DNA from 3 places in the Paenibacillus shunpengii genome. Region 2 is predicted to be linked to each of the others. Evidence: riboswitches for the same ligand, from Rfam matches in the RefSeq annotation. Region 2 holds a riboswitch; each other region holds the start of a gene.

Region 1 (5,442 bases), 880 kb from region 2:
TATACTCGAATGCAGGTAATTATGGAGCTAATGTCATTCTTACTGATAACATTCCCGCCGGAACAACACTGGTCCCTAACAGCGTCATTGTAAATGGAGCTCCTATAGCAGGTGCAAATCCGGCTGCAGGTATTGACCTCGGGGTCATCTCGACAACAGCTACTGTCCTCTTCTCTGTAACGGTAGACAGCCTGCCTGTAAGCCAGCAGCTATCCAACCAGGCGAATTCAACCTTTACTTATACATTGCCTGACGGCCGTACGTTAAATGGCTCCTTTGCTTCCAATCTGCTGCAGATTCCGGTCTCTTCGCCGAATGTTTCATTAGTCAAGAGTGTCTCGGTGCCTACAGCAGTGGTTGGCGATACCATAACTTACAGTGTTGTAATTACCAATAACGGGATTACAAATGTCAGTAACGCGGTTCTATCTGATGTTCTTCCGTCCCAGAGCAGCTTCGTTCCTGGCAGTGTTACGATTAATGGCGTTACCCAGCCTAGTGCAAATCCAGCCGGAGGGATCAGCATCGGTACACTTGCACCCGGAGCATCAGCAACCGTTAATTTTGCAGTCAGTATCAATGCTTTGCCCCCAGCGCCATATATTATTGAGAACCAATCATCGATCAGCTTTACAACAGGAACCTTTACGGGAGCTTCTTATTCCAATACGGTATCTACTGCAATCTATCAGCCGATCTTGAATCTCGTCAAAACGGCAAGCTCATCCAACGCGACCGTTGGGGATACAATTGTGTATTTCCTGAGCTTGACGAATAACGGCAATCTGCCAGCAGATATGGTCTTGTTTGATGACTTGCCAACAGGCACCGTGCTCATTCCGAACAGCGTACTCATTAATGGAGTTCCGCAACCGGGAGCAAATCCGGGCACCGGCATACCAGTCGGGCTGGTACAGCCTGGAAATAGCGTATCCATTACCGTTACCCTTCAAGTTGTTGTTGATACGCTGCCGAATCCTCAGCAGTTAGTCAATCAAGCGACCGGCAATTATACGTACTCACCGCCAGATGGGCGTGTATTGTATGGAACCATCAGCTCTAATGTGCTGGTTATTCCGGTATCATCGCCAGATGTTACTGTAGTGAAGAGCTCCCCTGCAATTGATGCTGTCGTGGGAGATGTCATTACATATACTGTCGTTATTACCAATAACGGGATTACAGAAGTGAACAATGTCATCATGGTTGACCCTGTACCAATTGGCACAATTTTTGTCACAGGCAGTGTTACCGTAGACGGTGTACCAAGACCTTCAGCCAATCCAAATTCAGGCATCAATGTAGGAACGATCGAAGAAGGTACCTCTGTCGCAGTTACATTCCAGGTGCAGGTTGTCTTGATATGAGCCTGGATCCGAATCAGGAACGCCTTCTTCAGAACCAAACGTCGGTTACTTTTATATCAGGAGCAACAGGTGGTGTAGCTTATTCCAACCTGGTGAGCATTCCACTAACCGGCCCGGTAATCACGATTCAAAAATCAGCTTCCGTTACGCAAGCTGCATTAGGCAGCATCATCACATACGAGCTGAACATTGCTAACACAGGGAACGCCGATGCAGAGGTTATTGTGCAGGATGCGATCCCGGAAGGTCTGCAATTTATTGTTAACAGTGTGCTTCGGAATGGGCAGCCTCTTCCGGGTGTAGACATTTCTTCACCTCTGAATATAGGTATCGTTGCCAGCAGCTCAGCAGCCAATATCAGTTTTCAAGCCATTGTCACCAGCCTTCCGCCTTCTAACGAGATCTTCAATGTGGCAAGCGCAGCGTATACTTTTCAAACTTTGGATGGCCGAACCATCACGAGATACGTCACTTCTAACGGTGTGCGGATTGCAATTGCCAATGCGCAGCTGACCATATCTCAGCGTGCCAACACGCTTCAAACCTTTGTTGGAGATGTTATTACTTTTACTGTAACGATTCAAAATACAGGCTCCGTACCCGTGCTCAATGCGAGATTGAGCGTAGTGCTCTCTGCAGGAATGAGCTTTGTTCCGGGGAGTGTGATACTTAACGGTATCATCTCTCCGGGTCTTGATCCTGTTCAAGGCTTTATACTTCCCGTCATTAATCCTGGAGAGGTTGTACAGCTGACATACCAAGTTCGTGTGCTCAGCGTTAGTAGTCCTTTATCGAGCGAAGTACTCGTTGCTTACACCTCTGACGGCGTGCCTGTACAGACCAGTTCCAATGAAGTCGTTCTTTCCCCAGTTGAACCCGTCGTGAACATGGTCGTAACGGTCATGCCTGGTCAAGTCACCTATGGAGGCGCTGTACAGTTTACTGCTGTGATACTAAATGAAGGGGATCTCCCGATCGAGGCTGTTTACTATATGAATTTTCCACAAGGTCTTATCTTCGAAGATTATTCGGTTCAAATCAACGGGGTCGAGGTTCACAATGCCAATCCTGTGCTAGGCATAAGGCTGGGGACTTTGTTTCCGAGATCCAGAACGGTCATTACGTACCGAGCCCTTGTATCCTTCACCCCCTATTCCCGATTTACGCAGATGAATCTGATCAATCAAGCAGCTCTCCAGTTTACGTATCGACTGACCGATAGCAGAACGGTCTCGCTTCGTGAGGAGACAGAGGTCCAGGTATTATTTCTTGCACCTGTTATTCAGGCGGAGCTCACTTCACAGCCTGTCCGGGTTGAGCGGGGTGATGAGGTCACCATACGAATCTTGGTTCGCAATACGGGAAATCTTGCAGCAGCTCTATCGCTGCGAGGTCTCATTCCACCGGGTACAGCGCTTATGAGGGGAATCTTGCACTTCCAGGATGGGACCATAAAGCCCTTCTCAATACAAGATTTGATAGACGGGATACTCATCATAGGGGTTCTTGAGCCGGGACAATATGCAGAGATTGAATATATCGTTCGTGTGAATATCGAAGGACTTCTGCCATCCGATTTGTTAAAAGGGTACGTTACTGTATTATTTACTTATTTGTTTGAGAACAAGGAATATACACTGGAAGTTCACTCGAACGAATATATCATTGTAATCGAGCAGCACGATGAATAGAAATATCATACTCATCATATGAAAATCCCTCACTTCAATCCTGGAAGTGAGGGATTTTCTATTCTTGGATGATACTTAACTCCTCAATCTACTAAATTCGACAAAAACTAATGACAAGTTTGTCAGAAATTTATGAACGAATGAACACCTTCCAAAGTTCCTATACCTTCGGTTTAACGAGCACTTCACGATTTATTTTACACAACAACGAAAAAACTATGCCAAACTTCGGAAAAGAGAGTTGATAAATATACCAGTGAATGATAAAATCCAAAAGTAGATAAAGTAACAATTTCGTAATCATTAATGTCACTTTCGTTGTCGAAATCATTAGGTGTATGACTGATAACTGCCGAATTCTCGCACCAAGAAGCGGGGGACCCGACCATTTATGGGTGAATTGATCAATATTAAAGTGATCATAGGGAACCTTCAACCGAATCCTTAGCTAACCTCGCAGGCATTGGAAGGAGTATTATTTACTTTGAAAAAGACACTAACAGCAGCGGCACTAGGGTTCGCTCTATTATTCTCCGCAGGAGTTACAGAAGCATCCGCATCTATTCTATCTAAAACAGTTAACAATACCGTAGGCATACCTTACCAATTTGGTGGTTCCACTCTATCCGGATTCGATTGCTCCGGATTTACTCGTTATGTATATAAGCAGCTTGGTGTGAATCTGCCTCACAGCTCCAAACAGCAATTCCATAAAGGACAGGCTATCAAGAAATCCGAGCTTGTAAAGGGAGATCTTGTCTTCTTTAATACCAGCGGATCCGGTGTTTCACATGTGGGAATTTACCTTGGCAACAATCAATTTGTGTCCGCTACCTCATCCAAAGGGATCGCCATTACACCGATTAACAAAGGATACTGGAGCTCCAAGTACTACGGAGCCAAAAGAATACTGAGCCCGGCCTCTGCTGAGAGAGCTGGATTATAATTACATTACCCGATATATTATCGTTCAAACAATAGTACAAGCATATAAAATAAATGAAGAAGGTCCAGGAATGATTCCTGGACCTTCTGATGTATATGACACAGCAAGGGCTTGGAGCATTACGTTTAGATTTGGCTGCTCTTCGCAATGACATAGGGCTTCTTGGCATCACCGATCAACCTGCGATCCGCAGACAAGTGTACATCCTTATCCAATATCACGTTCTCAAGCACCGCATTCTCCTCAATTACGCATTTCTGCATAATAATCGAGTTACGTATTCGCGCCCCGCTATGTATCTTAACACCCCTAAAAATGATACTGTTCTCCACCGTTCCCCCAATAACGCATCCATTCGCAATTAAGGAATTACTGACTTCGGCCTGTTCCAAATAACGAGTTGGCGGCTCATACTTAATCTTGGTATGCACCTCATGATATTTAAACAGCTGATTGTACTGTTCCTGCTGAAGCAGCTCCAGACTGTTGCGGTAATAGCTGTCCACAGAGTTAATCACGGCATGATATCCATCATAAGCATAAGCTGCGATTTTGAGATTGGTCAGATTGTTCTGTATTCCATCTCGAAAGAAATGATTGTGGCCATGAGCAATACAATGATCTATTAATTTCAGGAACAGCTGCTTCTCTACAATAAATGCACCTAAATAGATATTGGGATGTCCACCTTCCCCATGCATCTCCGTGACCCATCCGTTATCCACATCGATTCGGATGCTTGATTCATATTCTGGGAGAATTTCATCTGCTTTTTTATACAGCAGGGTGATGTCAGCCTGTGTTTCCATATGATAATTAAACATCTCTCTATAATCAGCTGTGTAGAGATGCTGGCTGCCGGTATGAATAATATGTGTTCCAGACCCTCTCAGGAAAAAATCACGATTGTTATGAAAATGCTGCAGGTCTCCTTTTGATCTGTCCGTGGGATCATTCCAATCCGGCGGCAATATGAATAATCCTCCATGCTTGCGGTCCAGATCCCATGGCGCGCCTTCCCCTAAATGATCCATCAGGGATCGATATTTACGACGAACAAACAAAGCGATGTTATGTACTCCGGAGTGCATCATATTGGACAGGACAAAATCGATCAAACGATACCTGCCTGCAAATGGAACGGCTGCGCCGCAGCGAAAATAAGTTAATTCGTTCATTAAATCGAGTTCATGATCCAAGTTCACTACACCCATGAGCTGTTGCATATAACGGCCACCGTCCCTGTTCATATTATTTCAAACCATAGGTATGAGGTCTGTAAGCTTCATCAACGAGCAATATTTCATCCTGATCCTCTCCACCTATGATAGAACCGTCTCTGATGATCATATTTTCACTCACGATCGCTTTATGAATCTTGACGTTCTTCCCAATCTTCACCTTAGGCATGATCACCGAATCTGTAATTTCGCTTCCC
Region 2 (5,442 bases):
AATGGTTGACTTGAAATCTTCGGACGAGGTCTTTATAAAAAAGGGTTCGGCTTCGGACAATAGTAGTCTCTCCCTACACTTATATTGACATTTTTAATGGATCAGAGGTGTTGTGTTGAGATTGAGTTTCTTCCAAAAAAAAGGTTGATCATATTATATACGTTCTTGCGTCATCTAACAATCATTAATCACTTACATACGTCGTTCTTTTGCGACAGCGTAAAGTGGAATTATGACGAAAAAAAGCACGCTGGCAGAGGAAGGGGGCCAGGCGTGCTTTAGATAGGGAGGGGCTTGGGAGGCCCTGAAGAGGTGAGCTGGAGGGGCCTTAGGCTTAAGCTCTTGTATGTTCAATACCGGATTCGTGGAAGGGGAAGCCCGGTATGAGGGATTGCATTGACAGAATTGAGCTCTGGAAGGGCTGGAGGCTTGCGCTTCTGGCTCTGTTCCATTCTTCTTCGAGGTCACTGTCCAGTACGCTGGACAAGGCGTCGAGATCGCGGGTTTCGATTTTTAATAGTCGTCTTGCGTGAATCAGGCATACATCCTTGGCAGCATGAAGATAACCGGAAGCTGCGTCGTCGGCGGTAACCTCAAGCTGAGTATTGATCCAGGCATGAACGACGGGGAGTGAGCCGACAGCATCATATCGATGGATAAGAGCTTCGAAATGCTCAAAGTCCATCCATGGATGCAGCGCTTTAGACAGTTTGATGAGACGCTTTCCCATGGCTCTGGAGGATTCCCGTTTGTAAGCAGGGGTTCGCTTGACGTGAAGCATCTTATCAATGAGGGCGATTCTCCACTCATCCTTCTGCTCTACTGCTGTGTAGATGGCCTTGATTGCCATGCCTTCCAACTGCACGAGACTTGGATGCAGCTCGCATCGCATGAATGTCTCCAGGTCGGTAGTCGTTTGGATCGTACCTTCCTCGATGTATGACTTAAGTCCGAAGGAATGAGAGAATCCTCCGACTTGAAGTGAGGAATCAAGCAGTTTTACATAATCAAGAAGCTTATTTCCTCTGTTCACCAGATTCGCCCCCTTATTGTGTTAAACGCGATAACCATCTTGGGTGAATTCATATGTTATGTATATGTCAATTTATCTTTGAATATCGGTATGTTTGATATGTATTTTTACATAAACATCCTTATACTGTCAATAATAAAACGGAATAATATCCTATAAACAGTTAAATACCTATTTTTAATGTAAGATATATTGACATTTACTTAACTTCACAGTCTTATCTAAAATCAAAAAATAAATTTTAAAATAATGACTTTACTTATGGTTGATAAGTGTGTATAATATATTTTGTTGGCACGAAAATGCTATACAAGATGCGCGGTCGTGGTGGAATGGCAGACACGCTATCTTGAGGGGGTAGTGGGTGTATACCCGTGGAGGTTCGAGTCCTCTCGACCGCATCATACGAAAGAGCTTGAAGCAATTTGCTTCAAGCTCTTTTTTTTGCTCAGTGTGGGTTTCGACGGGGATTACATGCAAAATTCTCATTTTAACAGCTTGGCGATATCCGCTTCAATCTTGTCCGGTGTCGTTTGTGGACTGTATCTTTTTACAATATTTCCGTTCTGATCGATAAGAAACTTGGTGAAATTCCACTTAATCGCCTTCGAGCCAAGTATACCTGGTGCACTGTCCTTTAAGTGCTTGAACAGCGGATGTGCCTCATCTCCATTGACTTTAATCTTCTCAAACATCGGGAAGCTCACACCATAGTTCATTTGGCAGAACTCTGCGATTTCATCATTTGAGCCCGGTTCTTGTTCGGCAAATTGGTTGCTGGGGAAACCGAGAATTTCAAAGGATTGGTCATTGAATTTGTCATATAGCTCCTGCAGTCCTTTGTATTGAGGGGTTAGTCCGCACTTGCTCGCTGTATTTACGATCAAGAGTACTTTTCCTTTGTACTCCTCCATGCTTAACTTCTGGCCTTTAAGTGTATTCACTTGGTATTGATAAATCGACATGCCTTCATCCATCCTTTTTATAAATTTGGAATATAAATGATGCTTGTATTGCCGTTTTCCATCAATCTCATTATATATATTGATAACAATTTAATTTTAAACAATATATGGAGAAAGTCAAACAAAGCTTAAGAATGGAGGGGGACGATTGTCGAAGGTAAACTTAGGCATTAGAATTAAACGAAATAACGAGATAAACTGAGAACAGATAAGCTGCATGCATATTGATGAATGTTTTACTCTTATTCTATCCAAAAACAACGCTAAATCGTCAAGATGAGCCGCTGAAGGAGCTTTACATCGATTTTCAACGGGTGTATGATTCATATCGTAAATCTTGAGCAAACGAACAACCGTTTATTTAAATAGTTTCTCATTGCTATGATCGCTTAATTTCTGCCTAATATGGCGGAGAGCGGGGGAACCAGAGTAAGGCAGCGTGCTTGATTCGGTGTGAGAGCCGAATGATACACGATGCATGGGGTGAATTCTGAACCGAAGATTCATGTGGAATGTCATATGGAATCATCAGGAACAGATAGGACGACTCTCACCGTCCGAATCCGACAGCTAACCTCGTAAGCTGTACAGAGCTGAACTAGAGATGTGGAAGAAATGCATGATTCTTTCCTTCACTTCGCTTAACGTGAATATTCTCTAGGTATCGTCTGTGCCAACGTTTGAGAGAGGAATGATAAATCTTGTGAGCGATCAGCCACAGAGGTTTAATCCTCTGTGGTTTTATTTATGCGCTGAATTTTTGTTGATCCAAAAAGCGGGGGACCCAGATGTGGATGCATCGATCCATGGGGTGAATTTCATGGCTATTGCCGTGAATAGGGCAATCTCTCTTGTCCGAATCCGACAGCTAACCTCGTAAGCGTAACAAAGGGAGAGGCAGCAAGCCGAGTAGCGCCTATATCGCAGGTCATGTTTTGCCATGTTCTGATATATAGGTGGGAGAGCACCGGGCATGCCTTTGATCGTCGGTGTTCTTTTTTTGTTGTCTTTTTCTATTACAGGGAGGAAATGATTGTAATGAGTGATGAAGTTATTTTAGTTACGGCACCAAATGAAGCGGCCAGAAATTTTATTCGATTATTAATGTACAAGAAGCTTTCTTTTGCTGTACTGACGAACAGTGCACAGGAAGAGAAGCAGGTCAAACGGCTTGGAGTAGAGCACATTATACGTATGGATACGGCGTTTACAAGTAAATGGCTGCTGCCTAATGCGGCGGTAGGACGTATTTTTATTTTTGAGAACAGCTTGAATCTGACCTGCCGGTTTTTGCAAATATGCAGACCCTGGACACGTAAGCCGATTACCATTATTACACAGCTGAATCATCCTCGCGGAGTATACCGCGGTATGGGCGCAGACCACGTTATTTTTACAATCAAGGGCGAAGTAGGATTTCTGTTAAATGGAGAACGGGCTGCTGTTAATTAATTGATCTGCACGCACACAGCGATAGAAGCAGGAGACTGCGGCTAATGGCTAGTGTAGGTGCTTACTATACAGTTTGCGTAATTAGATGCAGGATTGATATACTGGAGTTAAAGGAAACATAGCATGTGAGACTCGTGATATAAGCATGGGTCTCTTTTTCTATATTTACAGATGGAAAGGTAGAGAATGGCATTATGGGGAAGTTTGATCATGTGAAATGGCTCTTTTTTGATATAGGAGATACACTCGTAAATGAATGGGTTCCCGTTGATCACATTATCGGCCAATTTGTGAGAGAAGCAAATGGACTCGGGTATAACATTACAATGGAGGACGTACGCAGCAAATTTATTCAGAGCTATTCCAATTACATCGCTTCTCCCATGCAGTACGCGATTTCGGAGCTCGTGCCTTCCGAGGAGGACAGAGAGTATATCAAGCCTAGGCTTAAGTTTCAAAAGGAGCTCGAAGAGCCTTACGCTGAAGCTCGGTCTGTTCTTGAGCAGCTGGGCGAACGCTATAGGATCGGTATCGTGGCTAACCAAAGTCCGGGTACGGAAGAGCGGCTGGAGAAATATGGACTTCGTTCTTATGTAGATGTTATTGCATGTTCGGCCGAACAAGGCTTGTCTAAACCAGATGTGCGCTTATATCAATATGCACTGAAAACAGCCGGAGCTGAGCCCTCGGAATCCATCATGATCGGGGATCGTATTGATAATGATATTATCCCAGCCAAATCGCTTGGAATGATTACGATTCGAATTATGCAGGGTTACGGCCGCTACCAGCCTTTCACGAATGATAAGGATACACCGGACTATACTGTGAATAATCTGAACGCACTGACGGCCCTGCTTCTATAAACCTAATAATAAACTGAGGCTTATACAGCAGATAGTAGCTGCTGTGCAGAGGGACTGCGCTCCGATGGTTAGCAGCAAGCTAACAGCTGGGGCGCAGTTTTCCTGCGTTCAGGGAGTTGGTTCAAGAGTGACAGGCGGCTTATTCTAAAATAGGCAGGACATCCTCCCACACTGCGTCAAGGATAGACTGTATACGATCTTCCTCACTGTTAACAGCAATCACGGCTCTCCGGTCCGGTATGATCACGAGCAGCTGGCCGTGTGCACCATCCCCTCGATATGCTCCGTGAGAACACATCCAAAACTGACAGCCATAGCCGAGCGACCAGTCTCCTTCGCCGACAGAATCAATATGCTTGCGAGTCGCAAATTGAATCCATTCTGCAGGCACCAGCTGCTTGCCCTCGTAAGCCCCCTCATCCAGCAGCATTTGGCCGAATCTGCTTAATTCTTCGGTGCTGATCACGAGGCCTGCACATCCCAAAGTGACCCCGAGAGGCGAGGTTTCCCATTCCACATGATGTATACCCAGAGGATCAAACAAGCGGGAGTTCAAATAACGGTGGACCGTCTCACCGACGGCTGCCTGAATCAACGCCGAGATCATGAATGTATCGCCGCTGCTGTAAGTAAACTGTTTGCCGGGAGGGCGGTTCAGCGGCAGGGACAAATAGTATTTTGCCCAATCCTTCTCCGTCAGTGACTGCCGCTCCGGCAGCCATAGCGGTGGAGAGTCGTGTCCCGAAGACATCCGTAACAAATCATAAAGGGTGAGCTCATCCGGAGAAGGAAGCTGCGGATCCTGAGAGCGGTAAGTGGTGTTGTAGTTGAAAAATTCACCGAGCTTTGTATCCAGTGTGAGCTTTCCTTCCTCGATGGCAAGACCAGCGGCCATGCATGTAAATGATTTGCTGATTGAATGCTGCTGACGACGCATGTCTTGATCACGGTTCCATTCTCCAACCAGCCCGCCATCCTGCAGCACACGAATCGAAAAGACATTTAAGTCTTGTGATCTAATCTTCTTCTCAAAGCCGCTCAATGTACGTATCATAGTTTCCTCCATTCCTAATTCGCCAGCATGGATCTGACACAGGTTTCAGTACAAGTCATAGCTTCGAAACGT
Region 3 (5,442 bases), on a different contig from region 2:
CTGGGAATACGAAGAGGGGCGCTGGATTGTCCGTAAGTTCACGTTTACCAGCTTCATGAAGGGGATTGCCTTTGTTGATGAAGTCGGATTAATATCCGAAGCATTCAATCATCACCCTTTTATCACCATCGATCATAAAGTGGTCACACTGCGGCTCACTTCATGGGATGATGGAGGAATAACAGCGATCGATATTAAAGAAGCACAACAATATAATGAAGCTTACGATAGAATGATGCAAAATTAAGCTGCAATGGAATTAACAAAACACGCCTGTAGGAGTGCGTTCTGATGACAGATACAAACTCTTGCAGGCGTGTTTTATTTAAGTTATATGATTCTACTTCTTCTCGGCCAGCCACAAAGCAAGGTTCGCAATCTCTTCTTCTGTGAGCTGACCTTCAAACGCCGGCATCCCGCCGCTTGTGCCTTCACTAATAATCTGGTACAGCTTATTGGCATCATGTTCTGCACCAATGGTTTGCAGTGACGGTCCCATACCGCCTTCCAGTTGGTTACCGTGACAAGTAATACAGCTTGCCTTCGCCTTCTCCTCAGCAGCCGCAGCGTCTAGCGTTACCTCGGGCATTGCCGGAGGCTGTTCCTCTTCAGCCACATGTTCTCTTCCTGGAACCGTAAACATTAACACGAGGGCAAAAGCGCAAGCGAAGAAAAATAACCCACTCATGATCCATTTCTTCATTCGTTGTGTCCTCCTACTATGTACAATCCTTCATTTATTATAAAGGATCATGAACCTGCTTCATAGTATTTTATGGTAAATATTTAAACAAAAGTTAGGAGAGACAATCATGTCTATTTGAGCTTTACTCCGGTATACACCATACAGAAGAACAACTTGGGGCCCTCTGGAGTAAGACGCTCATAGGTATCATGAATGGTAAATCCCGCATTTTCATAAGTGCGGATCGCTCTTTTATTCCAGGTGAGAACTTCAAGATCAATCTCATTCTGCGGCTGCCGGGAAGCAGCCTCCTGTACAATGGTGCTTACAAAGGGAGCCCCTAACCCCTGCCCACACAGGTCAGGTCTCAAGCCTAGACCAAGCCGGGTCACACCGGCTAGAGGAAATAATTGTGCGAAGCCATATAGCTCACCAGTATCATTTACAATGGATAAATACTGTGTATCTCGGAGCTTAGGGTCGCCGAATTCAATCTCAAGTGCCTTCATCTGCTCCCAGGGCAGCCAGCCGTATATGTTATAAGGAGGTTCGTACTGCCAAGTGCAGATCTCAGCTGCATGCTCTTCACTCATAGGAAGGGCATGAAAGGTCGTTCCTTTCTGCGTCATGTCATCGTCTCCTTTGCCATCCCTCATCCAATAGTCATCCCTAATATAATATAAAAAGCCCGAAGATGGATTACTATTTAGTAATCTAATCTTCGAGCTATAAGGTTCGTTCCAGCACAATGTTGCTTAATCTAATGCAGCAGTTTCGTATTCTTCTGTACTCATGATACGTTTTGCACCAATGTAACGTTTTTCATAGTAGCTCTCGTCCAGCTTGCTGATAATAACTCCTTTGGAGGAGGAAGCATGTGCAAATTTACCGTCACCTACGAAGATGCCGACATGGGATACACCATTTCCGCTTGTGTTAAAAAATACAAGGTCGCCAGGTCTCATCTCAGAACGGGATACAGACTTGCCCATTTTGTATTGAGAACCAGATTGATGAGGCAGATCGATGCCGAGTTTATCAAATACATACATGGTAAAACCAGAGCAATCAAATCCGTTTAAAGTCGTACCGCCATATTTATATTCGGTTCCCTTAGCGTTATCAATGACCTTGTCCATTTTGGAATCGGCGAATGCACTTCCTGTTCCGATGGAGAATGCAATAGCAAGACTCAGTGCTGCAGCAGTTAGTGACTTTTTCAAGAAAAAATAATCCCCTTCCAATGCCTGCGAGGTTAGCTTAAGGATTCGGTAGAAGGTTCCCCTATGATCACTTACGTTGCGAGATCAATTCACCCATAAAAGTGGTTCCCCCGCTTCCCAGATGCCAGGAATTTGGCTGTTCTAATGATGTGCACCTGTGAAAGTCGCTCACTCTTGTAAGACTATGTACTTAGTTAGTTAGTAAAAGTTACAACAATTATTACAAAGTTGTTACTAGAAGTTCTGGGCCTATTGTAACAGAGATTGTGTAAATTTGGCAATCGTTTTTTAGATAAAATATTACAAAAAACAAGCCTCACTCTAGGAAAAGAGCGAGACTTGTGAACTTTTTTGACGTTAAGCAGTCGGACTTAATTTCTGCTATGAAAGCGTTGTATTCGCGCTGGAGTGCGGTTTGGACAAGAGAGGTAGGATATTAATTGAGACAATAAATTCAGGCATCTTCGCTATTGGATCGCCAAATACTGAATTGAGAACTAATCTTCCATACATTGATGAGTGATCGAACGAGATGATAAGACTGCTGAAGAATCAGGGCTAAAAGTCCTGTCCATATGAGAGATACGGCCGTGAAAGCACTGAACAGCAGAATGGCAAGTGTGCTAAGTGTCAGGGCAACTCCAGTGACAGGAAGTGCATGACGGAGGCAGATCCATACAGCACCAAGGCCGCTTCGATTGCCTGTCAGTCCAAACTGGACATATAGGAGCAGCTGCTTGATGATGTAGGCATAAACGATCCATAAGATGACGTAAGGAGCCGCCTGCAGAAGAAGATTCTGATTGTAGACTGCATTCATGAGAATGGGGAGCACCTTTGGAAGGATCCAGTAGGCAGGCAGCAGCAGCAATATGATCTCAATGAGATAGAGTAACGATGTCTTTTTCCAGTGCTTAAGTGTCCCTCGAAAAAAGGAGAAGCCTTTGGTGCTTGACTCTTCATGAAGGCTGTGGAACAAACCCGCCCGAATCAGTGGAGTAATGAGCATCCTTAAAATGAACATGAGGACAAGCAGCCATACATATTCATGGACTGTGGAGCTGGTGCTCAAGCTGATCTGCCCCTCTAACCAGAACAAGATCTGGCTGAGCTCATGAGGAGGGGGATCTGGATAGCGCATAAGCAAGGGGATGACCGCAGAGGACACGACTTTGTACAGAAGAACACCCCATAGCAGTTGGTACAGAAACAAGAAGATGACGATTAGAAAATGACGCTTCACTAACTTAAAACCTTCGGAGAGATAAGATTTCATCCACTATACACCTCACCATGACAGACTTCCGAGCAAGAGCTCCAACACTTTGGTAATACTGATATTAAACCGGGTCTCCAATACTTCATCTCCTTCAGCTTTTAAGTAGTTGTTCATATGCTTGTTCTCAAGTGTGATGGAGTACTCAGGATCAACCATTGCCCAATCCAGCGGAGATTTGTAAGTCAGGTTGTAGATGATTTCTCCACCTTTACCGTCCCATACCTTGCGAATCATATGCCCGTCTGCAAAAGTAAATACGATAGGAATCTCTGAGTAATCGCCTGCATTCTTCGCCACTCTGATCGAGGAAATATAGCTTGGCTCCTCGGATGTCCCCTGTTCCTTGATGGCGATGGAATCTACGGAGAAATCAGCCATTTGGCTGCCATAAATATATTGGTCAAAATAGGTGTCCCACGATCTGCGGGTAACCTGCTCTACAACCTTTTGGAATTGAGCAGTCGTCGGATGCTTGAACCGATACTTGGCTGCATAGGTAGCCATAATCTGATCCATCTTCTTGGTACCCACCTGCTGTTCTATACCCAGGAGGACGAGTTTGCCTCTTGTGTATACATTCTCTGCATAGTGATTATGAGAGTCATACTTCCAGGCTTCCTGTGTAAGTGGAGCAGGCGAGCTCATCGATGCAGATTGCAGCGGCAGATTGGGAGTTAGACCATATTCCTGTTCCATTAGGCGATCTTCTGCATAGGAGGTGAATGCTTCATCCAGCCAAGCTTCTTCAAATTCATTGCTCGCGATCATGCCATAGAAATATTGATGGCCAATCTCGTGAATGACGGTTCTCTCGAGCTCATAACCAGGAGAGGTGTCATCCGCGCCAAAGGCAGTAATCAGTGTCGGATATTCCATTCCTCCCGCGCCATTCGCTTCTATAGGAGGAACAACGATGGACAGGGTAGAGTAAGGGTACCTTCCGTACCAGTCGCTGTAATTAGAAAGTGCAGATTTGGCTGCGTAAAAATAGCGATCCTTCAGATCCGCATGAGCCGGATCAAGATACAGCTTAATGCGTACTCCCGGAACATTTGGTGAGGAGAATGGCTCCTCAGCTACGATAAAGTTCGGTGAAGCCGCCCAGGCAAAATCATGAACATCATCAGCATAGAACTGGTAAATCCTCTGGCCATCCTGCTTCGTGTATGGCTTGGTCGGGAATCCGGTTGCAGCGACGATATAATCCTCAGGGACTTTTATCCGTACACTATAAATGCCGAAGTCGGAATAGAATTCTGAGTTCCCATGATATTGGTGAAGGTTCCATCCCTCGGTTGTCCGATTACGTCTGCCAGCAGGCTCGTAGACACTTATTTTAGGAAACCACTGACCTGCCATGACAAATTCATCGGCTGTACCCATCCGGGCAAAAATTTTAGGCAGCTCGACTTCAAAGGCTATGTTCAATGTAATGCTTTCGCCCCCTTTGACAGGCTTGGGCAGACGAACCTTCACAAGACTGCGGTCGTTCATATTGCCATCGTCCGGCTGGACATACTGAATGCGATGCAATAGCGACAATCCTTCTGTCGTTTTGATCTCGGTAAGCTTCATGGAGCCATAGCCGTCCTTCGGCATAACATCACCTCGAAGCTTTCCGCCGGACTCCTTCATAAAGGTTGTCTGATCAGAGGAGAAAGCATTGGGATATAGATGAAAATATAATTCATTTACGGTTTTGGTTCCCGGATGTGTCCAAGTCATGATGGAGGTGCCTTTTAAGGTGTTCTCTTCGGTCAGCTGCACGTCAATGTGATATTCGACAATGCGGTCGCTCAGCACTTCAGCTCGAGGAGTTTGAACGCTTTCCTGTACCGGTGCAGGTGCTGGATTAGCCCCAGGCTTGGCCGTATTTGGTGCGAGAGCAGGTAGAGCATCCGGGGAGCCGCTTAGACTGAGCAGCAGTGTGCCGCCAAGGACACAGACAGCAATAATAGAAGATAGAATAACTTTCGCGCGAACTGGGGTCATACATTATATACCTCCCGTTGACAAGCATCTAAGGCATGTATATGTTTGCAACGGGACAAATATTAGTTAAAATATTGGTATCAACTTTTGGAGGCCATAATCAATGGAACAAAACGGTCAAAGCGGCAAGAAACAAATTGCCTTGAATATTGTAAGCAGTAAGAGCAAGCATAAAGGATTTGGTGCAGGATCCATTGATCTGAACAACTTATCTCCTGTCATTATTGATGCTGGAGAGGCGAAGATTGATATTGGCGCCATGC

What was found. Region 2 has a riboswitch for cyclic di-AMP ahead of ACFSVM_RS03255 (hypothetical protein). Riboswitches for the same ligand answer to the same signal wherever they lie in the genome.
Region 1: another riboswitch for cyclic di-AMP. It lies ahead of ACFSVM_RS07640 (C40 family peptidase); the one in region 2 lies ahead of ACFSVM_RS03255 (hypothetical protein).
Region 3: another riboswitch for cyclic di-AMP. It lies ahead of ACFSVM_RS19190 (C40 family peptidase); the one in region 2 lies ahead of ACFSVM_RS03255 (hypothetical protein).

The regions. Positions count from the first base shown of each region.
Region 1 is NZ_JBHUMJ010000002.1:1,604,629-1,610,070, reverse strand. It holds gene ACFSVM_RS07650 (beta strand repeat-containing protein) at 1-1,367, shown strand, start outside; gene ACFSVM_RS07645 (DUF11 domain-containing protein) at 1,364-3,058, shown strand; cyclic di-AMP (ydaO/yuaA leader) riboswitch at 3,399-3,536, shown strand; gene ACFSVM_RS07640 (C40 family peptidase) at 3,543-4,004, shown strand; gene glgD (glucose-1-phosphate adenylyltransferase subunit GlgD) at 4,130-5,230, opposite strand; gene ACFSVM_RS07630 (glucose-1-phosphate adenylyltransferase) at 5,256-5,442, opposite strand, start outside.
Region 2 is NZ_JBHUMJ010000002.1:726,057-731,498, forward strand. It holds gene ACFSVM_RS03235 (hypothetical protein) at 1-60, opposite strand, end outside; gene ACFSVM_RS03240 (urease accessory protein UreF) at 335-1,033, opposite strand; tRNA gene ACFSVM_RS03245 (tRNA-Leu) at 1,352-1,434, shown strand; gene ACFSVM_RS03250 (glutathione peroxidase) at 1,519-1,998, opposite strand; cyclic di-AMP (ydaO/yuaA leader) riboswitch at 2,375-2,598, shown strand; cyclic di-AMP (ydaO/yuaA leader) riboswitch at 2,739-2,896, shown strand; gene ACFSVM_RS03255 (hypothetical protein) at 3,037-3,450, shown strand; gene ACFSVM_RS03260 (HAD family hydrolase) at 3,663-4,316, shown strand; gene ACFSVM_RS03265 (serine hydrolase domain-containing protein) at 4,456-5,370, opposite strand.
Region 3 is NZ_JBHUMJ010000006.1:15,782-21,223, forward strand. It holds gene ACFSVM_RS19175 (4a-hydroxytetrahydrobiopterin dehydratase) at 1-247, shown strand, start outside; gene ACFSVM_RS19180 (c-type cytochrome) at 341-703, opposite strand; gene ACFSVM_RS19185 (GNAT family N-acetyltransferase) at 817-1,314, opposite strand; gene ACFSVM_RS19190 (C40 family peptidase) at 1,441-1,908, opposite strand; cyclic di-AMP (ydaO/yuaA leader) riboswitch at 1,915-2,056, opposite strand; gene ACFSVM_RS19195 (hypothetical protein) at 2,363-3,184, opposite strand; gene ACFSVM_RS19200 (M1 family metallopeptidase) at 3,197-5,179, opposite strand; gene ACFSVM_RS19205 (YwhD family protein) at 5,283-5,442, shown strand, end outside.